DNA from 2 places in the uncultured Negativicoccus sp. genome. Region 1 is predicted to be linked to the other one. Evidence: riboswitches for the same ligand, from Rfam matches in the RefSeq annotation. Region 1 holds a riboswitch; the other holds the start of a gene.
The links. A riboswitch is a leader RNA that binds a small molecule or an ion and turns the genes downstream of it on or off. The one in region 1 is predicted to bind cyclic di-AMP.

Region 1 (7,806 bases):
AGGAAGAGCCGACGAGAAAAACGGCAGCGAAACGTTCTGCCGCGACGACAAAAGCAAAGAGAAAAACCGCGGTAAAACCCGCGGCGAAACCGAAAGTCGCGTCGAAAAAATGAGCAAGTAAAAGATTCACCCGTCGAGCGGCGGGTGAATCTTTTTAGAAAGGAGATACGATGCGCAGACGCTGGATCATGCATGTGGATATGGACGCGTTTTACGCTTCCGTCGAGCAACGCGACCACCCGCAATGGCGAGGACTGCCCGTAATTGTCGGCGCCTCGGAACGGCGCGGCGTGGTGGCGACCGCCTCCTACGAAGCGCGCGCGTACGGCGTGCATTCGGCATTGGCGGGGAGCATTGCGCGCCAACGCTGTCCGCAGGGAATTTTTGTGCGTCCGCGCATGCATGTGTATCGTGAAGTATCCGCGTTGATTCATGAAGTGTTATATCGATACGCGCCCGAAATCGAGCCGCTGTCGCTCGATGAAGCGTTTTTGGATATCTCCGGCATGGGGACGCAGTTTCCGACGCTCAAAGCGCTCGGCCGCAGCGTGCAACGTGATATTTACGATGCGGTCGGTTTGTCGGCGTCGGTCGGCATCGGTGGCAATAAATTTTTAGCGAAGCTTGCGAGCGATTTGGAAAAGCCGCACGGTTTGGTCATTATTCCTTATGAACAGGCGCAGGAAATGATCGCGTCGTTGCCGGTGCGTCGTCTTTGGGGCGTGGGTCCGAAGTTGGAAGCGGATTTGGAAACGCTCGGCTATGTCACGATCGCCGATGTGGCGGCGGCCGATCCGGATCAATTGGTGCGGCAGATCGGCCAGCAGGGCAAAACGCTTTGGGAATTGGCGCACGCCCGCGATGATCGTCCCATTGTCGCGCACGCGCCGCGCAAATCGATCGGGGAAGAAGAAACGTTCGCGGAGGATCTCCACGCGGATGCGGATATTCGCCGTTACCTTTTGCGGGCGAGTGATACCGTCGCGCGCCGCTTGCGTCAAAAAGGACTGGTCGCCCGCACGGTCACGTTGAAATTGCGTTACGGTTCGTACAAGACGCTTACGCGCTCCGTGACGCTCGCCGATCCGATTGATTTACCGCAGGCGTTGTCGGCGGCGGTTTTCTCGTTGTATAATAAACTTAAACTCACAGAAGGTATACGACTCCTGGGCGTGACCGTATCGGGACTGTTGCCGGCGGGAACGGAGCCGATGTCGCTCTTTGCGGACGGCACGGCGCGCGAGCGCAAGGCGCAGGAAACGATCGACAAACTCCAGGACAAATATGGCCCGACGGCTATTCGCAGAGGATTTTGGTGGGACAGTGAGACAACCACCGGTGACGAAAGGGGAAAGAAACGATGAATGTTAATAAAGAACGCATGTTGAACGAATTTTACGAATTGATTCGCATCCCTTGCTCGACAGGTGATGAACGGGAAGTCGCCGATTTACTAAAAAAACGTCTGAAAAAACTGGGCGCGCAAGATGTTAAAGAAGATGATGCGGGCAGCAAAATTAACGGCAATGCCGGCAATATTATCGCCACTTTCGGTGCGACGATGGAAGGCTTGCCGACGGTCGCTTTCACGGCGCATATGGATTGCGTCGAACCCTGCGCGGGGATCGAACCGGTCTTGAAAGACGGCGTGATTACTTCGAAAGGCGATACGATTTTGGGCGGCGATGACAAATCCGGTGTGGCCGCGATTTTGGAAGGCTTGCGCCTGATGAAAGAAAACGCTCTGCCGCACGGCAAGATCGTTATCATCTTCTGCGTGGCGGAAGAAGGCGGCTTACGCGGCTCACGCAATATCGACACGAAACTTACGCAAGGCATCGATTTCGGTTACGTTATGGATTCGTCCGGCGCGCCGGGTAAAATCATTAACCAGGCACCGGGTCAAAACGCGATTCGCGTCACCATGCACGGCAAACGCTCGCACGCGGGCCTGGCGCCGGAAGACGGCGTGAACGCCATCGTCATGATGGGCACGGCGCTGGCGCGTCTGCCGTACGGTCGTATTGATGAAGAAACCACCGCGAACGTCGGTTTCATCGACGGCGGCATCGCGACGAACATCGTGGCGGATAAATGTAGCGTCAAAGCCGAAGCGCGCAGCCGTGATTTGGCCAAATTGAAACAGCAGACGGACGCGATGAAAGAAGCGTTCATGTCCGTGGAAAAAGATTTCCCGGGCGGCAAAGCGGAAGTCGAAGTGGAAGAAATTTATCAGCCGTACCTGGTCGATGAAAACAGCCTCTGCATCGAAGTCGCCAAACGCGCGGCGAAAGAAGCGGGTTTGGAACCGAATGTCGGCGCGACCGGTGGCGGCAGCGACGCCAACAACTTCAATAAACACAGCTTCCCGGCAGCCGTACTTGCGACCGGCATGACCAAAGTTCACACGCCGGAAGAATGCCTGTTGGAAGAACACCTGTACCAAACCGGTGAATGGGTATATCGCATTATTGAACAGTTGCCGCACGTGCAGCACTGAAACGCAAATAATATCGTCGTTTAAGCATTAAAAAAAGAGCCCTCGCGGCTCTTTTTTTGTGGAACACTGCGGAATAAAAAGAAATAAATGTATTTTCATCGTCAAAATAAAATTTGTGGAAAGCATGTGGATAAGTGTAGAAAATGTGGTTTATCCACACGCTTATCCACATTTATCCACATGTCCATGTCAAAAATACAATAAATTTAATGAGAATTGCGTAAACTCACTGTTTTTGCAAACAATACACTGTCAGTAGACAGCAATCTATGTGGAAAACTTTTTTGATTTCTTAATAATAACTACCGATACAAAAATAAAGATGCTTGTAAAGCAAAGGCTAAATCAATGGTTTGAAAACAAAATAAAGAAATAAAATGAAGTGGATAACTTGGATAGATCGGTGGATAAATAATTTTTGTGCACGGCAAAAATCAATTTAAAGTGAGAAAAACGTGTAAAATCGGCGCTGTTAAATGTTTGGCTTAGGTAAAAATGTATTTTCCGAGAAGGTTTTCCACCGTTTGCTGCGTTTCGCGGCGATGTCGTGGACAAGTTGCCAACGCAGCGCGTTAGCGTAGACGAATACGCTTATATAGACACGCGATATGGATGAATCCGCTCATTTTTGCGGTCGAGCCTATTCTTTTGCGAAAACGGGTCGTGTCATTACGAAGATAATGAAATGTGCGATGCGGCTTTTATTTGGCTTCGATGTATTTGCATTTTGCCGCATTGCTATCGCTACAAAACGGCATAAAACGATAAAAATCTTGCTTCGCGCGGCGGTATCTGTTACCGTAGGCTAATTATTATAACAAGGAGGAGACGCCGATGAATAAGCATTTTCGCCGCGGTTTGGCGAAAGGAGTGCCGATTGCCATCGGCTATATGCCGATCGCGATCGCGTACGGTGTCTTATCCTCCGTGTACGGCATGCCCGCGTGGTTCGTGCTGGCGTCATCCGCGGTCGTCTACGCCGGTTCCGCGCAGTTTATGGCGGCGAACTTGATGATTACCGGCACGGGCGTGTGGGAAATTATTTTAACCACGCTGCTGGTGAATTCCCGCAACCTGCTTTTGGCGGCGGGGCTCGCGCATAATTTGGAAGCGGGGCGACGAAGTCGGAGCGTTTGGCGGTCGGTTCGTTGACGACCGATGAATTATTTTCCGTCGCGCTCTTGGAAAAACATCAGGCCTTGCCGCCGGCGTATGTCATCGGGATCGGTCTGTCGGGTTATCTCTCCTGGGTAGTCGGCACGGCGTTCGGCATCGGACTGACCGATTTATTGCCGCCCGCGCTCGCAAGTTCCATGGGCATCGGTTTATACGCGATGTTTCTCGGCCTGCTGGTGCCGGCGTTGCGGGAACAGCCGCAGGCGCGTTTGGTGACGCTGATCGCGGTCACGATGAATTTGCTGTTGTACGCGTTGGCGACATTGCTCGGCATCGGCCACGGTTTGACGATTTTCATCGCGACAGTCAGCGCGGTCGCATTGGTCACGGCGGCAAAGAAGCGATTACAATGGTAAATCAAAGCGATGCCTTTTATATTCTTTTGCTGATCGGCATGTGGTTCGTTACTTTGGTGCCGCGCATTGCGCCGCCGTTCTTTTGGCGAGCGGATAAAGTGCCGCCGAAACTTTCCTTTGCGCTTGCTCTGATCCCTTTCGCCGTGTTGGGCGCGTTGATCGTGCCCGGCGTATTTGTCAGCATGGAGGAGACGCCATTGCTCGCCACGACGGTGTCGTTGCTGGTTGCGATCGGGCTCGCGTTTTACCGCGCGAATTTAGTGCTCATCGTCCTCGCGAGCATTTTGGTGCATTACGGTCTGAGCGTACTGGTCGCCGCGTAAGCAAAGAAAATAAAAAGAACGGACAGGAATGTCCGTTCTTTTTGTTTACTCTTTTTTCTCATGAGGATCCGTCAATAGCAGCGGGACGGTTGTCACGATCACGTCAAATCGATTTAAAAGCTGCCAGCGCAGCTGCAAACCTTGTTGGTTATGCAACAGACGCTCCCAGCCCGAGCCGACCTCAAATTCCGGAATTAATACCGCAATCGACGCGTCGGGGTGGCGGTCGCGAAATGCTTTGATGTAATCCAACAAAGGCTCGGAGAAATCCCGATACGGCGACGGTATTACCTCAATTGAAATCGCAGGCAAAAGTCGGTGCCATTTTTGGCGGACACGTTCGCCGGCCTCCGCGTCAATGGCGATATGGAGCGCGTGAATGTGCGCATCGTCGGTAATGTCGCGCGCGTAACGCAAGGCGCGCGCGACGGCGCGCGTGGGACTTGCGACCGGCAACAACACGTGGTGCTCGTTGACCGGTTGCGACAGAATATTCGTCAGCTCTTCCGAGGAAAGTGTCAACGCTTCCCGTACCTTTTCGTAGTGCGTGTGAATCGCCTTAAATATGCGCATTAAAATCGGCAGGAAGATTAAAATGATCCAGGCGCCGTGAATGAATTTGGTGACTAAAATGATGCCCACGACGGCCGCCGTGACCAGCGCGCCGAAGCCGTTCAGCAAGAGTCGTCCGTACGGGCGCGGCTGTTGGCGGAGCCAATGCACGCAAAGACCCGCCTGGGCCAATGTGAAGGAAAGAAATACGCCCACTGCGTACAGCGAAATCAAATGCTCCACACTGCCGTGGAACGCGATGATCAATCCGCCGGCGCAAAGCGACAGTAAAATGATGCCGTTGGCAAAGGAAAGACGCGCGCCGCGATGCGCGAGGTAGCGCGGCAGGTAACCGTCCTGCGCCAAAATGGACATCAGCGGCGGCAAACCGTTGTACGCGGTGTTGGCGGCTAAATATAGAATCACCATGGTCAGCAGCTGGAAGATGAAATAACCGGTTCCGCGTCCCCACACGGTTTCCGCCAAGAGGGAGAGCAAGGTGCGGTCCGCGCTCGGCAGCAAGCCGAAATGCACGATGAGAAAACCCGTGGAGATCAGCAGCGTCGACAGGATAATCGCCATTACGGCAATCGTTTTTTTCGCGTTCTTCGCTACCGGTTCCCGAAACGCGCCCGCGCCGTTTGCGATCGCTTCCACGCCGGTCATGGAAGAACAGCCGTTGGCGAAAGCCAACAACAGTAAAAAGCAAAGGGTGCCCGGCGTGAGTGTGGTCGTCGCTTGCGGCAAAATGACCGGCGGTCGACCGAGCACAAAAATTTGGTAGATCCCCGATCCGGCGAGCATCAACGCCGTGACCAAAAAAGCATAGGTCGGCCAGACAAAGGCGTTGGACGCTTCGCGCAAACCGCGTAAATTAATCAGCATCAATATCGCAAACACCGCGAAAAGATCAATGCCGATTTGGTACGGTATGAGCGCCGGCCACGCGGAAATCAGCGCCGCCGTGCCGGATGATACCGATACCGCGACCGTCAACACGTAGTCCGCGCATAGACTCGCCGCCGCGAGCAGCGCCGGGTATTCACCGAGATACTCTTTGGCGATCGAATAGGCACCGCCGCCTTGAGGATGCACCTTGATGACCTGCGCGTAGGAAATCGTAATGATGAAAAGCAACGCCACGATCGCCGCGATAATCCACGGAAAGTAGTTGTATAAAATCAGCCCCGGCAATACCAAAACCAGCGCGATTTGTTCCGGACCGTAACCGATGGAGGAAAGCGCGTCAGACGAAAAGATCGGCAACGCTTTCCACTTCGGCAGCCGTTCGTGACTGAGTTCCGTACTCTTGAGCGGGCGCCCTAAAAGCAATTGAGAAAATGAAGAAAATGTAAATTTGCGCATGAAAAATAGACCTCCCGGTCCCATGGGACCTTACCTTTTGCCTACGAGGTTAGCTGTCGGGTTAGAAGCATAAGGTTGTCTTCCTCTTTCGATTCACCCCAAGATTTGGTTCCCCCGTTTTCCGTCAGAAAATTCGGCATTTCGTTTTACTTCCACATTATAGCGCCGCGGAAATGTCTTGTAAATAGGAAAAAACAGCGGCTGGCGACGTAACATAAATCCGTCGGCAAAACGGACTTCGTCGCCGCTAAAAAGTTCATAAATGCTCTTTTATGACTGTTTTATGGCGTTAAATCGTGCTATACTGAAATTACAGATAGCATTGCGGCAAGGAGGTGTGCCCATGCAAAAGGGAACGAAAGCAACTGAACGGGAGTTGCGCGTGATGACGTCGCCGTCCGAGATTCCGGCGAAGAAGCTGAGTGTATTGTACATCTTGACGATACTGCGCCGCTTTTCCGATCCCGAACATCCGCTGTCGCAGCAGCAGATTCTGACGCACCTGCAAGAAGACTATGGAATGGTCTTAGATCGTAAAGCCGTCAAACGCAACCTGGTCAATCTCTTGGAAGCGGGCTATCCGCTCGGTTACAAACCGTGGCAGCGCAAGAGCGCGAGCCGCGAAAAAGTGGAAAATGTCTACGGTTCGTGGTATTACGAGCATGAATTCGCGCCGGTGGAACTGACCACGCTCATTGACGGCCTGTTGTTTTCGCATTTACCGGCCCGGCAGGTCGAGGACATGATCCAAAAACTGTTGCGGTTGCAAAGTCGGTATTATACGAATCCCACGTTGGGAGTTCACAACATTCCGAATGAGAGCTGGCTCAACTGGCAGCAGGAAAGTCCCGCCAACGCGCAGATGCTGTATTCGTTGGACGTCTTGAATGAAGCGATTGAAACGCAGCAACCGGTCGTGTTCCATTACCTGCAATACGGTCCGGATAAGCAGCAGCGGCCGCGCGTTCGCCGGCATCGCAAGCGTCCGCATCGCTACCGGGTGAGCCCGTACGCGGTGGTTGCGACGAACGGTCGTTTCTACCTGATCGGTAATACCGAAGGGCATGATGATATTTCGCATTACCGCGTCGATCGGATGCAGGATGTGCGAATCGAAAAAAACCGTGAGCTTCGTCCGCTGCGCGAAGTGACGCAGTCGGGCGATGACGAATTGCATTTACCGAAGCATCTGGCGGAGCATGTCAACATGTTTGCCGGACCGGCGGTACCGTGTTTATTCCGATGTGATCGCGAGATCTTGGACGCCGTCATGGACGATTTCGGAACCTCCTGCACGATCAGCGAAGTTACGGACAAAACCGTGGTCGTCGGAGTCACCGTGAACGCTACCGCGCTCTTCCACTGGTCGTTGCAATTCGGTCCGGCCGTGAAAGTGCTGGCACCGGCATCACTGGTGCACGATCTGCAACGGGCGGCCATCGCCATGGCGGACGCGTATCGCCATGAAGAACCGTTATATTTTGATCATGTCGAGATGAGGTGACGTCGATGAAACGAGGCTATATCCAGGTCT
Region 2 (14,980 bases), on a different contig from region 1:
GTTATGCAGCTGAATTAATGCCAGCGTACGCTTCATGCGATCACTCCATTCATGGTTTTATTATACCGCATTCCTGCGCCGTTTCGTTTACGCTCCGTGTCGGGTATGTAAAAACGGTGCTAAGACCGCTGTCAATGTGTACAGAGCCAGTCCCGTTAAGACAATGGTGCCGCCGGGCGCAAGATCCCAGCTGTACGAGCCCCAAAGTCCGCACAGTACCATCGTAAACGAGTACGCGACCGCAATGGCTGCCGTTTGTTTAAATCCTCGCCGCCACAAATGCGCCGCCGCAACCGGTACAATCATGAGCGCACTCACCAACAAAATCCCTACAATCGACATGCCGATCACCACGACCGCCGCCACCAGCAAGGCGAAAAACATATTCATGCGTTCCAAACGGATCCCTCGCGTATGTGCGATATCCGGCTGAAAACTGGCCAGCAGCAGCGGCGTATGAAATTTTCCGAGCGACAATATAACAAGCAATGCAATGATCGCAATCGCCGCAATATTTGCCCAATTAACCGTTAAAATACTGCCGAAGAGAAAGCTCATCAAACTGGTATTCGGGATCCGCGCGAGCGAGCTGCACACGACTGCCAACGCCAAACCGCCGTAGAAAAACAACGCCAACCCCATATCGCCGTATTGCAGATGCTTGCGGCGCACGATTTCAATACCGCCCGCCGCGGCGAGTGTCAAAACGACCGCGCCGATCGCGGGATTAATGCCTAGCAACGCGCTTCCCGTGACGCCGGCAAAGGCAATATGTCCCAAACCGTCTCCCAAAAGCGACTGCCGCCGAATCACGACAAACATCCCGACTAAAGGACAGAGCAACGCGACAATAAGGCCGGCCAAAAACGCGCGCTGCATAAATTCATAGCTGAGCATTTCCATCATCCGACCACCTCCGCCATGTGCAATCCGGTCGCATGGCTGGTGACAAATTGATGCGGCGGACCGTCATAACAAAGCGTACGGTCGATGCAAAGCACTCGGTCGGCATGCGGTAACGCGCGCGCGATATCATGCGTCACCATAATAATTGTTGTCTGCTGCTCCGCCTGAATATTGCTGAGCAGATCCAGCAGCATATTTCCTGCCGTATAGTCGATCCCGCTGGTCGGCTCATCCAAAAGCAGCAATGCCGGCCGCGCGGCAATCGCCTGCGCCAGCATGACACGCTGCTGTTGACCTCCCGACAGATCACCGATACGTTTATGCGCCCATTCCGCCATCCCCACTTTAGTGAGTACTGCCTGACGTTGTTTGATCTGTTCGGCATGTGAAATCTCGGTTCCCCAAAAGCCGAGATCGACTACTTCGTTCACCGTCGCGGGAAATGATGCCGTATTTTGATTGTAATGCTGAGGCACGAAACCGATACCGCCGGCGCGTTGCCAAGCTTGCGGCGATTGGCCGGCAATCGTAATCGTTCCCTCGGCCGGCGTCAGGAGTCCCGCTAACAGCCGCAGCAGCGTTGTTTTCCCGGCGCCGTTCGGACCGACGATCAAAGTAAATCCGCCGTGCTCCACGGCAAAGTGTATATCGGTAAATACCGTCTCGTTGTCATACCGAAATGCCAAGTTTTGCGCTGTAATCCATGTGTTCATTATCTGATTGATCCTTCAAATGTTTATTTCATAAAAAAAGAGGCTTACGCCTCTTAAATTAACCGCCTTGCACCCACATAACAATCGTTCCAGTAGCCCTCCGACAAGCTGTCGATGACTACGCCGCGACTCGATGTGGAACTGATAAAACGATCGCCCCCCAAGTAAATACCCGAGTGCGATACACCGTCCGTATATGTCGAGAAAAAGACCAGATCCCCCGGCTGCATTTGACTGCGACTCACGCTACGCCCCATGTGGTATTGTTCATCGGCCGACCGCGGCAATACCAATCCGGCCGCTTTGGCAGCAAACTGAACGAAGCCCGAGCAGTCAAAACCGCTGGGGGTAGAACCTCCGAAAAGATACGGTACACCGATATATTCCTGCGCGACAGAAATCAGCCGCCGCACCAGCAGCGTTGAAAAATCGCCGCGACTGGTCGGTATGTCACGACTCAGCAACGCGCGATAGGTAGCCGGACCAACCAAGCCGTCCGCTTCCAAACCATGCGCTTCCTGAAATTCCCGAATGGCATCTTCCGTGGCCGGACCGTATACGCCGTCCGCTTCCAAGTGATACCCTAACGTTCCCAAGCGATGCTGAATCGTCGAAATATCTTCGCCGATATCTCCCGGGTGATAGGTGGCTCCCACTGCCAGCGGTACCATTAAAAACATCGCCATACAAGTCCAGCGTCGTATTCCTACCATCATGCTCCCTTCCGCCTGCGAGGTTAGCTGACGGGTTCGGCCAAGAGCTGACCGTCTTTTGCAAGATACACCCCGAAAACATTTGGTTCCCCCGCGCGCATATGCGCTTCGGCACACTTTCGTGTTTTGTTGTTAATGTCTCGTTTTCTGATTCACCGTACCGCGCAACCAATACAGAGGTCGATCCTTTACCTCCGCAAAAATGCGCCCGATATACTCACCGATAATTCCCAAAAAGATCAACTGCAAGCCGCCGAATAGCAACATCATCACAGCAAGCGTGGCCCAACCGGGAACCGCTTCCAGGAAATAATACTTAATCAACAGCACATAGATGATCAAAAGCAAGCTGCCGATGCCTGACAACACTCCCACATAGAGAGCCATACGCAGCGGCAACGTCGAATATGAAGTAATTCCGTCCAAGGCGAACCGCACCATCTTACGCAACGAAAATTTACTTTCGCCGGCATAGCGCGCCGGTGCACGGAATGTAATTTGCGTTTGCCGATAGCCGATATCGCTTACCAGGCCGCGGATAAATCGCGCCTTTTCGCGAAACAGCAATAAGCTGTCCGCCACTTTGCGATCAATCAGGCGAAAATCGGAACCGCCTTCGGTAATCTGCACTTGGGAAATCGAATTAATGAAACGATAGTAGAGTTTCGAGGTCCATTTTTTGAACGCACCGACATTGGCGGTCGAAAGCCGTACCGTCTGTACCACTTCATAACCGTCATACCATTTATCCAGCAGGTCCGGAATCATCGTCGGCGGATGCTGCATGTCTCCATCCATGGTAACCACCGCATCGCCGCGAGCATGATCCAAACCGCAGGTAAGCGCGGTTTGATGTCCGAAATTACGTGCCAAAATAAAAGCGGTCACGCGGGCATCCCGTTCCGCAAGCTCCGTTAAAATCAACGGCGTGCGATCACTTGAGCCGTCATCGACAAATAAAAACTCAAATGACTCGTCACGATGCGCAGCCACTTCACATAACGCATCGTAAAAGTGCAATATATTGTCCTCTTCATTGAAAAAAGGAACAACGATTGAAATCAGCATTTCTACCACCAAACACTACTACTTTTTTATTTTACCATAAGCGAAAGAACCGCGCCACTGCGACAACTGCAACTGCGGACAGCTTTTATTGAGCGCCGAACCGCTCCCTAATTACGCCCTTTATGCTCCCGAAAAGCCGCTACTTTTTGGAACGCTTTACGCGCCGCAGCAAGCGTTTGGCGAATATCTTCATCCGTATGCGCAAGCGACATAAAGCCGCATTCGAATTGACTCGGCGCTAAATACACACCGGCCTCCAGCATAGCGAGGAAATAGACATTAAATTCATCCAAGTGCGAAGTCGCTACCGTATCGTAATCCGTGACTTCATGCTCATTGAAAAACACGGTGAACATCGAACCGATCCGATGCACAATGATCGGCACTCCCGCGTCCTTCGCCGCCGCTTCCAAGCCTTGGCACAACGTTTCCGTTTTCGCAGTCAATTCTGTAAAACGGTCCGCGGATAATTTATTCATCGTCGCCAGTCCCGCCGTTACCGCGAGCGGATTACCCGAAAGCGTCCCCGCCTGATACACCGGTCCTTGCGGCGCCAATTTTTCCATCACTTCGCGTTTACCGCCGAACGCACCGACCGGTAAACCGCCGCCGATTACTTTACCGAGGCAAATCAAATCCGGTGTGATGTCAAAATATTCACAGGCACCACCGGCCGCCGCGCGAAAACCGCTCATGACTTCATCGACAATCAAAAGCGCGCCGGCTTTCTGCGTCAATTCGCGCAAGAGTTGCAAATAGCCCGGCTGCGGCAATACGCAACCCATGTTACCCGCGACGCCTTCCACAATCACGGCGGCAATTTCATCGCCGTATTGAGCAAAAAGTTCTTTGACCGCGTCCGGATTGTTATACGGAATCGTCAGCGTATCCGCTGCAATTTCCGACGGAATTCCCGGGCTGTCGGGAACGCCCATTGTCGCCGCGCCGGAACCCGCTTTGACCAGGAGTCCGTCGCTGTGACCGTGGTAGCAGCCGACAAATTTCACAATCTTATCGCGCCCCGTATAGCCGCGCGCCAACCGTAACGCGCTCATCGTAGCTTCGGTCCCGGAGCTGACCAGACGAATCATTTCAATCGCCGGGAAAAAAGTCTGTACTTTTTGCGCAATTTCCGTTTCTAATTCCGTCGGCGCGCCGTAACTCGTGCCGTATTGCGCCTGTTCACGAATCGCTGCGACAACGTCGGCATCGGCATGGCCGAGGATCAAAGGTCCCCAGCTGAGAACGTAATCGATGTATTCATTGCCGTCGACATCAAAAATATGACTGCCTTTACCTTTGGCGATAAACGGCGGTGTCGTATCGACGTTACGAAACGAACGGACGGGACTGTTCACGCCGCCCGGCATAAATTTCTGCGCCGTAGCGAATGCTTCTGACGAACGCGTCCGACTCATCCTTCATACCCCTCTCGTATCCAGCGAGCCGCTTCCAATGCGTGGTACGTGATAATCAAATCCGCACCCGCGCGTTTCATCGACAGCAGCGTTTCCATAATAAGTCGCTTTTCATCGATCAAACCGGCGGCGCCGGCTGCTTTGACCATCGCATATTCGCCGCTGACGTTATACACGCAGATCGGCAAATGGGTAATTTCACGCGCCGCACGTACGACGTCAAGATACGCTAGCGCCGGTTTCACGATGATCGCGTCGGTGCCTTCCAACAAGTCCAGTTCAATTTCTTTCAAGGCTTCGCGCGCATTCGCCGGATCCATTTGATAGGTTTTACGATCTCCGAACTGCGGCGCCGAATGTACAGCATCACGGAACGGACCATAGTAAGCGGACGCGTATTTCGCCGCGTAACTCATAATCGCCACATCGCTGTAACCCGCTTCATCCAACGCTTCGCGCAGCACCGCAATGCGACCGTCCATCATATCGCTCGGCGCGACCATATGCGCGCCGGCTTTCGCATGACTGACCGCCACTTTAGCAAGCAGCGGCAAGCTTTCGTCATTCATAATGCAGCCGTTTTCCACATGGCCGCAGTGACCGCTTTCCGTGTATTGGCACAGACAGACATCGGTAATCACATACAGTTCCGGTACTTCTTTGCGAATCGCGCGAACCGCCTGTTGCACCGGTTCATTGTCATCCCACGCGGAATCGCCATCCGCCGCTTTATAGGTCGGAATGCCGAAAATTTCCACTGCGGGAATGCCGAGCTCAGCCGCTTCTTTGGCCATCTTAACCGCTTCATCGACGGAAAGATGGTACTGACCCGGCAGGCTTGCGATTTCTTCTTTAACGCCTTCCCCCGGAACGATAAATAACGGATAAATCAAATCATTGACAGATAATGCGTTTTCGCGCACCATGCGTCGAATATTGCGGTCGGCGCGCAAACGGCGCGGACGATCATACGGAGTAATCATACATTCGCTTCCTTTCGAAATACATCCAGTACAGCATCAACCATGGCATCCTGTGTCGCTTTCGCCGCCAGTCGATCCGGCTCCAGACCCGCTTGGCGCAACGCGTCGGCGGTAATTTCGCCGATCGCAATCAACGGAATGCCCGCAAGTTCATTGCACGGATCTTCCAACATCGCCAACAAACCGGTCACGGTGGATGCACTGGTAAACGTAATCGCGGAAATTTTTCCGCTTTGCAGTTCCTTTTGAAAAATATCTTTGCGCGAGGTCTCCGGTACGGTTTCATAAAACGGCACTACATCTACCACAGCGCCCGCTTTGCGCAGCGTCTCCGGTAACAATTCGCGAGCCTGCATCGCCCGCGGCAAAAGCACGCGCTTACCGGTCATTACTTCATCTTTAAGCGCGGCCAATAATCCTTCCGCCTGCGCCGTCTCCGGTACAATATCCGCCAGAATACCGTAACGTCGTAATTTTTCTGCCGTTTTCGAACCGACCGCCGCGATTTTCAGCGTCGCCAGGTCGCGACTGTCGCGACCGCATTCCGTGAGCACGGCAAAGAATCGTTCCACGGTATAGGGACTGGTAAAAAGTAAATAATCATACGAAGCGGCATTTTGCACCGCTTGCTTTTGCTCTGCCGTATTGTCTGTCGCCTGGCGACGAATCGCCGGAATATAGAGCGGTTGCGCGCCCAAACGCGCCAGCTTCTCACCCAGCACCGACGCGACATCGGCCGCACGAGTGACAACGATACGTTTACCGAACAGCGGCTGATCTTCAAACCAGCGCAGTTTATCACGCAACGCCACCACCTCGCCGATAACCAACAGTCCCGGCGGTTTCAAACCCGCCGCTTCCACCGCCGCCGGCAATTCCGCCAATGTAGCCACCACGGTTTCCTGCTCGGCTTTTGTACCCCAACGCACAACTGCGGCAGGAGTCGTCGCCGGTCGTCCGTGCGCAATCAGTTCACCGACAATTTTGCGCAGTTTGCCAAGTCCCATGACAAATGTCAATGTGTCTACGCCGGTCGCTAAATGCTCCCAGCGCATGGAGGCTTCCGGTTTTGTCGGATCTTCGTGCCCCGTAACTACCGCAAATGATGTCGCCACCGCGCGATGTGTCACGGGAATACCCGCATACGCCGGCGCGGCGATCGCGCTGGTGACACCCGGAACGATTTCAAAGGCCAGGTTATTTTCCCGTAACGCGAGCGCTTCTTCCCCACCGCGCCCGAAAACGAACGGATCACCGCCTTTTAAACGCGCTACCGTATGCCCCTGTGCTACCTTTTCAACGAGCAGCGCATTGATTTCCGACTGTTTCAGCGTGTGCTTTCCCGCCTGTTTACCGGCATAAATCAATTCCGCGTCGGGCCGCGTCAAAAACAGCAAGCTGTCATCGGCCAAGTAATCATAAATGACAACATCCGCTTTTTTTAAGCAGTCTTGCCCTTTGACCGTCAGTAAGCCGGGATCGCCCGGCCCCGCACCGATTAAATATCCAATTCCCGCCATCTCATCCCTCCAACATCGCGCGGACTTTCGTCCATAACTCGCGTCCGCCGTTAGCCAAGATTTCTTCCGCAACGGCTTGTCCCAACGACGCGGCCGCGCGGCATTTTCCGGTTCGTACGGCTTCAATGACCGTTGCGCCGTCCAGCGATAATAATCGTCCCTGTACTTGAATGGTATCGTTTTCATACACAGACGCAGCGCCGATCGGAACCTGACAGCCGCCTTCCAGCGCGGTTAAAATCGCGCGTTCCGCCGCCACGGCCGCTGCCGTTTCGGGATCATGAATGCCCGCGAGCAGCGCCAACAATTCTTCATCATCGGCGCGACATTCAATGGCCAATGCGCCTTGGCCGGCCGCCGGCAACCATTGAGGCGCTTGCAATACTTCCGTAATGCGATCCGCCAATCCCAGACGCTCTAAACCGGCGCGCGCTAAAATAACGCCCGCCAAATCTTCTGTTTCGATTTTTCCCAAACGCGTTTGCACATTGCCGCGAATCGATACCGGCACCAAATCCGGTCGCCAATGTAAAAGCTGCGCCGTTCGACGTAAACTGGACGTTCCTACCCGCGCACCGGCCGGTAAATCGCGCAACAGAGTGCCGTCGGCGGAGACAAACGCGTCCTCTACGGCGGCCCGTTGCGGAATCGCTCCGATCACAAGACCTTGCGGCAGTTTAGTCGGCATATCTTTCAAGCTGTGTACGGCAAAATCAATGCTGCCGTCCAAAAGTTTTGCCTCAAGTGCTTCCGTGAACGCTCCTTTACCGCCAAACGTATGCAAGGCCTGTTGCAGTTTACGATCCCCTTCCGTATTGACTTTGGTTGTCGTAAACGTGATCCCTTTCGCGGCCGGCAACGCTTCTAAAAGCGTAATCACATGCCGGGTCTGCCACAGTGCCAGCGCGCTTTGGCGCGTACCTACTTGGCATTCATTTCGCATCGTCAGTTTCCTCCGGCCGCGCCTCCGCAGGTAATGGCAATTGGTATACATCCGCCAGGATTTGCCAATACATCTTCTCGTCCTCTGTCCCCGCCACCTCGCGGAAATGAATCATCGGATCGCGTAATAATTTTCGTACAAGCACTTTCGACATGCCCTCAATCACGCGACGTTCATCGTCTTGCACATTGGGCAACTTGGCAAACGCGCGATGCACAATGCGCTTACGCACGATTTCAAAGCGATCGGTCACGGCCGCCATCAACGGACGCATGGAAAAATAGCTGTATTTTTCCATTAATTCAGCCACCGCTTCTTCCAGCAAGGGGTACGCCGCTTCCGCTTCCTGGGCCCGCATTTCTTTATTTTCGTCGACGACCTGTTCCAAGTCATCCAGGTTGTATAAGGTGATCCCCTCAATTTTAGATACTTCCGGATCGATGTCACGCGGCACGGCAATATCGATCATCACCAGCGGTCGCCCCTGACGCTTATGCATCAACTCCACCGCCTGCTCGTAATCAATTAAATACGTATTGGCACCGGTCGAGGTTAAAATGACATCCACACGTCCCGCCCAACGCAAGCGCTCTTCCAGCGGCACGGCGCGACCGTGATATTTTTTTGCAAGCACTTCCGCTTTATCCATGCTGCGGTTGGCAATCAGCAGGGTTTGCAAGCCGTGGCCGATGAGGTGTTTCGCCATCAGTTCCGACATCGTTCCGGCGCCTAAAATCAGCGCCCGTCGTTCCCCAAGCGAACCGAAAATCTGTTGCGTTAGCTTGACGGCCGCATAGCTTACCGAAACGGGATTATCCGCAATGCTCGTTTGCGTGCGGATTTTTTTGCCGATGGCAAGCGCCCGTTGAAACAGCATATTGCTGATGGTACCGGTCGTTCCGACCCGCACCGCGGTCAAATAGGCCACCTTCACCTGCGAGAGAATCTGTCCTTCACCGATAACGAGCGAATCCATGCCGGCCGCGACGCGAAACAGATGGCGTACCGCATCTTCGCCCTTATAGTAATACGTATATTCTTGTGAAACCGCAGTACCGATTTTGGCAAACAGCTTCTGCATCGCTGCCAGCGGCGGAACATCATCGGCCACCACGGCATATAATTCCGTACGATTACAAGTCGCTAAAAGCACCGCTTCATCCAGCTCGGCCAGACCGTAAATCTCGGTCAGCGCCTGATGAACTTGCGTAGCGTCCAGTGCGAATTGTTCACGTACTTCGATAGGCGCCGTTTTATGATTCAGCCCCAAGACGGCCAATTGCATGCAAAATCTCCCCTTTTATGATTTCTTTTTCCCCGCGGCGAATCCGTTCCAAGGTATCATCGGGCAAGTACGTTCGCCAAAACGCTTGCCGTTCTGCTGGTTTCGGCAACAGTTCCCTTACCTTTTGCCGTAACGGCGCAAGTTCCGCGGCAAACGCACCGATGTCCGCGTACTGTTCCTCCAAATCCCGCGTGAGCAGCGCGACCAATCGCGGCATCGCGCCCTGCGATGTCACCGTCCCGGTAAGGCTGCCGCTTTCCCAGTTAGCCGGCAGCATCAGATCCCCCTCGGCGGCATTGACCGCATCGTTGAGCCACGCTCCTTTTGTGTGCGCCGCAGTTTTTACCAATGCGCCGACTTGCGCCCCTGCAGCGGAAATGACGATATCACCTTGTTGCACATCATCCGCCGCAAACGTCCGCGGATACCAGATGAGTTGCCCGGCCTCATGCCAGTCCCGAATCATCGGTTCCGCTTTCGGCGCAATGACAATGACCGTCTGCGCTTTTCCCATTACTTTACGCAATTTACGGACCGCCACCGGTCCCGCACCCACGCAAACAACGCGGCGGTGTGCCACATCCAACACCGCCGCCACGCCGTTAGGTTTCATTATTGCGCCGCTGCCGCATCAAAACCGATATCGTCTACGGCGGCGCAAAGTGCTTCTACATTGGTTTTAGTCTCATCAAAATCAACGTCGGCGATGCCGGAGGCCAAGTCCACTTTAGCGTCATGTACGCCTTCGACATCACGCAATGTTTTCGTCACCGATTGCACGCAATTTTCGCAACTCATCCCGGTCACTTTCAATTTTGTCTTCATGTCAAGTCTCCTCTCCATTGCCGAAAATCAAAGTCGAAGGATATCTTCTGTTCCCGACAAATTTGTAAAAAGTTTCTAATGATACGCGCCGTCAATCCCCAAATCGTAAAATCGCCATAGGTATAAAAATACACGTCGTACTTCTGACGACCGGTCCATCCGGGTACAACGCTTGTAACACGTTCATAAGGAAAGTTTTCTCCCGGGCGCACGCCGTCCTGCATTTCGACGCGCACGGGTTCGTGTTCCATCAGCCACTGCAACGGCACCGTAAACACGGAATTCACTTCCGCCGGATTGCAAACGAATTTCGGGACATCTTCACGGAAGGCAAGATATGGCGCTACCATGCGCCCGTTCACCGTGTAAGCCAATGGCAACGCGCCAAGCAACTCCCAACTTTCCGAAGGCGTGCCGATTTCTTCCGCCATCTCGCGCAGCGCCGTCACACCGGGATGCGCATCATAGGCTTCAATTCTGCCGCCCGGAAAGGATACTTCATTGGGATGGGAGCGCAAATGAGGGTTTCGCAGTTCCAATACCAGTTGCCAGCCCTCGTCGGCAGGCATTAGCGGTACGGCAACGGCATATTGTAAGACGCTGCGCCAATCCGCATGACGCGGTAACGGATTCTTCACGGTTCGCCCCCCCTATTTCTTTATTATAACATTACCCGCAATGAGCTATGACCAAGGTGCTTGCATCCTTAACGCAAACGCACCTTTGTCGTTTCCGTCGCGGTTTTATCTTCATCATCGAAAAGCGCTTCGACAAATTCTTGCGCACGAAACGGCTGCAAGTCGTCAACGCCTTCACCGAGTCCTACCCATTTCACAGGCACGCCGAGTTCTTCCTTGACGGAAATCACAACGCCGCCTTTCGCGGTACCGTCCAGTTTGGTGAGTACAACGCCCGTGAGCGGTACGGACTGACCAAATACTTTCGCCTGACTCACTGCGTTTTGTCCGGTGGTAGCATCGAGCACCAACCAGGTTTGGTGCGGCGCATCCGGCACCAACTTGGCAGCGACACGACTGATTTTGGCGAGTTCCCCCATTAAATTCACTTTGGTGTGCAAACGTCCTGCGGTATCGATCAATACGACATCACTTTTGCGCGCCAACGCCGCTTCCAACGCATCATAAACGACCGCGGCGGGATCCGCTCCTTCCTGATGTTTGACAATCGGTACGCCGACACGCTCCGCCCAAATCGTCAGCTGTTCGGACGCGGCGGCGCGGAACGTATCGCCGGCCGCCAGTAAAACTTTTTTACCGGCGTTTTTATAGTATTGCGCCAACTTGCCGATACTCGTTGTCTTACCGACGCCGTTGACACCGACAATTAAAATAACCTCCGGCGAATGCGGCAGCGCGGCGGGATCATTATCCACGGCAAGCCATGTTTCCATCGTTTTGGCGAGGAAGGGCATGACTTCTTTCGTGCTGTGAATTTCACCTTCTTTTACCGCGGTGCGAATTTCACCGAGCAAGTAGTCGGTTGCCGTCACGCCGAGATCACCGGTCAGCATAACGGCTTCCAAATCGTCTAGAAATTCTTCGTCGATTTCGTCATAGCCGATAACCAACGTTTCCATATTTTTGACAAAACTTTTTTTCGTGCGTTCTAAACCGGCACGGACTTTATCCAAAAAGCTCATGGTGTCTCCTTATACTGTTTCAAATTGACGGCAATTAATTGCGAGATCCCGCGCTTCACCATCGTCACGCCTTGCAGGCGATCCGCGGACGCCATGGTCGGTTTGCGGTGCGTAATGACGATAAATTGCAAGCCGTTGCGCCCCGTTTCCAAGTATCGTGTGAAACGTTTGATATTGGCATCGTCCAACGCCGCATCAATTTCATCTACCAGACAAAACGGCGCCGGCCGATAGGCCATAAAGGAAAAGAGCAACGCAATGACAGTCAGAGCGCGTTCACCGCCTGACAAGAGCGAGAGCGCCTGCTGTTTTTTACCCGGCGGTCGGACCATAATTTCTACGCCGGCGGGTTTATTTTCGTCCGCGTCCGTCAGTATCAATTGCGCCTCGCCGCCGCCGAACAGATGGGCGAAAATCCGCTGGAACTCGGCGGCCACGACTTCAAATGCCGCCGCGAACTGTTCCTGCATGGTGCGATCAATCTCCGCCACTACATTTTGCAACGTATCGCGGGCCGCGGTCAAATCGGCGAGCTGCGCCGTATAAAACTCGCTGCGCTCACGCGATTTTTCGTACTCCTCAATCGCCTGCTCGGAAATATCCGTAAAGCGCGCGATTTCCGTCAATAATCGACGTTGTTCGGCAAGCAGCGTCGCCTGCGTTCCCGCGACGATCGCAGGCTCCACTGCCTGCGGATCTAAATCATACATCGCCAATTGTTCGCGCTGCTGTTCCATTTCCGCCTGCGCCGCTTCCTTTTTTGCCAGAAGTCGCGCCGCTTCCACTTTCGTTTCCGTCGCTTTTGCCCGCATTGCGCGCAACTGATCTTGCTCCGCTTGCTGCGCGTTCAAACGTTCCGCGTGCGCATCGTAAAACGCGTCCGCTTGCACTTTCGCCGTCTGCGCCGTTTGCTGCGCCTCATCCGCCTGCTTTTGCAACGTTTCCTGCGAAGCGCTCAATGCTTTGGCCGCCGCTTGAATTTCCTTTTCACGTTGCGCAAGCCGTTCCATGTCCGCCTGCGCATTTTTTTCCTGCTCGGTTTGGCGGACCTTCTCCTGCTCCTGTTGCCGCAGCGTTGCCTGCACCGTGGCCAACTCCACATGCGCTTCGGTGTAGGCGTGCTCGCAGCGAGCCAGCTCCGCTTCCTGCGCGACCGTATCCGTTGTCGTTTCAGTGACTGCTGTCGGCGCAACGGTCAGTTCTTTTTGCTTGTTTACCGTCAGCCGGTATTCGTCCGCCGTCTGCGTTTGTGCGCTGCGGATTTCATCCGCTTGGCGCACGATACCGTTCCATTCGTCACGCAGAGCCTGCAGCTGCGCCGTTTGCGAAGCAATCGCCAGGGCCGTCGTCTGCGCGGTGTTTTGTAAGGCATCCCGTCGCGCGAGCGCCGCGGAGATGTCCGGCAGCTCTCGCTCCGGTTGTGCGGCAAGCGTTTCCAGTTGGGCGCGCAATGCGGATAATTCCTGCTGCCGACCGAATAATGTCAGCTCCGCGCGCCGCGTGCTGCCGCCCGTAAGCGCGCCGCCCGGTTGAAAAAGATCACCCGCGCGCGTCACCAGACGAATGCGCTGTTGGTATTTCGCCGCCAGATGCGAACCGGTGGCGAGATCTTCCACCAGCACCGTACGTCCCAGCAAATAATCAACCAGCGGTTGCAAATAAGATTCCGCTTCCACCAATTCCGCGGCCAAGCCGATCACGCCCGGCTCGTGTAAAATTGCCCGATCGCGATCCGTAAGCGTCCGCGGCCGCATTTCGTCCAAGGGATACAGCGTCACGCGACCGCTTTTCGTGCGGCGTAAAAAACGAATCGCCGCCTGCGCCGCTTGGCTGTCGCGCATCACGAGATGCTGTTGCATACCGCCCAACGCTATATCCAGCGCCGTGGTATATTCCTTCGGCACGCGCAAAAGTTGCGCTACCGTTCCATAGCAGTCGCTGCGCCATGCTTCCGTGGCGCCAAGAACCGCTTTCGTCGCGCGGCCATAGCCCTCGTAGCTGTCGGCTAACTGTTGTAAATATTGGTACCGCGTTTGCGTTGTCTGCAATGTTTCGCGCGCTTTCGCGTTAGCCGCCTGCGCCGCTTCGCGCTGCGCCTGCAGTTTGTTCACAACCTCTTCCTGCTCCGTGAGTTGTCGGCTGCTTTCCGATGCGGTCGCCTGCGCCGTCGCAAGTGCCGCTTGCGCCTGCTGCAAACGCGTTTGTAATGTTTCCTTGCGTATGTCTAACTCCCGCGCGCGACGCGTAAGTTCGGCATTGCGCTCCTGCAATTGCTGCGCTGTTTGCTGCAAAAACTCCTGTTCCGCCGCGCTCCGTTCCTCGCGTCGCAACCGGTCGGCGACCTGTTCACGGGCCGCTTGCAACACAGCGCGCAACCGATCACGCCGCGCCGTTCCTTCCGCCAAGCGCGCCTGCGCTTCGTCCCGCTCTTGCGCCGTGGCCGCTATCGCCGCGACCGTCGTCGCCTGCGCCGCCGCAAGCTGTTCCAATATCTGCCGCTTTTCCGCCAGCGCCTGCGCCACTTCCTGCATTTCTTTCGCGTGCTGATGACTGCGCTCCGTCAACACCGCAAGTTCGCTGCGCAAGCGTTCGCAATGTTGCGCCGCGATGTTGGCCGCCTGCTCTTTTTCACGCAACATTTGTTGCGCTTTCGTATCTGCTTCCGTTTGCGCCTGCGCCGCCGCTTCCAGCTGCGTAAGTTCGGTTGTCTCCGCCGTCGCCGCCTGATCTGCGGTAATCCATTCTTTCTCTGCGCGCGTCAGTTGACGTTGCGACGTTTGCCACGCTTTCCATGCGAGACTGCGCGTGATATTTGCCTCCTGCGTGCGCAACTCATTACGTTGTTTCGCCTGCCGCGCTTTTTCTTCCAGCGGCGGTAAATCCTGCGCGAGCAGTCGCGCAATATCGCTGACGCGCTCCATATTGCGTTCCGCCTCGCGCAATTTG

Region 2: linked by a shared signal. The riboswitch ahead of RDN69_RS02460 (NlpC/P60 family protein) and the one ahead of RDN69_RS04610 (APC family permease) in region 1 are both predicted to bind cyclic di-AMP.

The regions. Positions count from the first base shown of each region.
Region 1 covers NZ_CABSTC010000043.1:154-7,959, reverse strand. The annotation lists gene RDN69_RS04640 (hypothetical protein) at 1-113, shown strand, start outside; gene RDN69_RS04635 (DNA polymerase IV) at 171-1,364, shown strand; gene RDN69_RS04630 (M20/M25/M40 family metallo-hydrolase) at 1,361-2,500, shown strand; gene RDN69_RS04625 (AzlC family ABC transporter permease) at 3,335-3,652, shown strand; gene RDN69_RS04620 (AzlC family protein) at 3,649-4,032, shown strand; gene RDN69_RS04615 (AzlD domain-containing protein) at 4,026-4,355, shown strand; gene RDN69_RS04610 (APC family permease) at 4,401-6,272, opposite strand; cyclic di-AMP (ydaO/yuaA leader) riboswitch at 6,297-6,421, opposite strand; gene RDN69_RS04605 (YafY family protein) at 6,616-7,776, shown strand; partial or broken gene RDN69_RS04600 (cob(I)yrinic acid a,c-diamide adenosyltransferase) at 7,782-7,806, shown strand, end outside.
Region 2 covers NZ_CABSTC010000018.1:51-15,030, forward strand. The annotation lists gene RDN69_RS02450 (metal ABC transporter permease) at 88-906, opposite strand; gene RDN69_RS02455 (metal ABC transporter ATP-binding protein) at 903-1,619, opposite strand; gene RDN69_RS02460 (NlpC/P60 family protein) at 1,673-2,335, opposite strand; cyclic di-AMP (ydaO/yuaA leader) riboswitch at 2,332-2,456, opposite strand; gene RDN69_RS02465 (glycosyltransferase family 2 protein) at 2,465-3,400, opposite strand; gene hemL (glutamate-1-semialdehyde 2,1-aminomutase) at 3,508-4,818, opposite strand; gene hemB (porphobilinogen synthase) at 4,815-5,801, opposite strand; gene cobA (uroporphyrinogen-III C-methyltransferase) at 5,798-7,321, opposite strand; gene hemC (hydroxymethylbilane synthase) at 7,323-8,264, opposite strand; gene hemA (glutamyl-tRNA reductase) at 8,254-9,549, opposite strand; gene RDN69_RS02495 (bifunctional precorrin-2 dehydrogenase/sirohydrochlorin ferrochelatase) at 9,518-10,162, opposite strand; gene RDN69_RS02500 (heavy-metal-associated domain-containing protein) at 10,162-10,374, opposite strand; gene RDN69_RS02505 (CoA pyrophosphatase) at 10,371-11,012, opposite strand; gene ftsY (signal recognition particle-docking protein FtsY) at 11,081-12,034, opposite strand; gene smc (chromosome segregation protein SMC) at 12,031-14,980, opposite strand, start outside.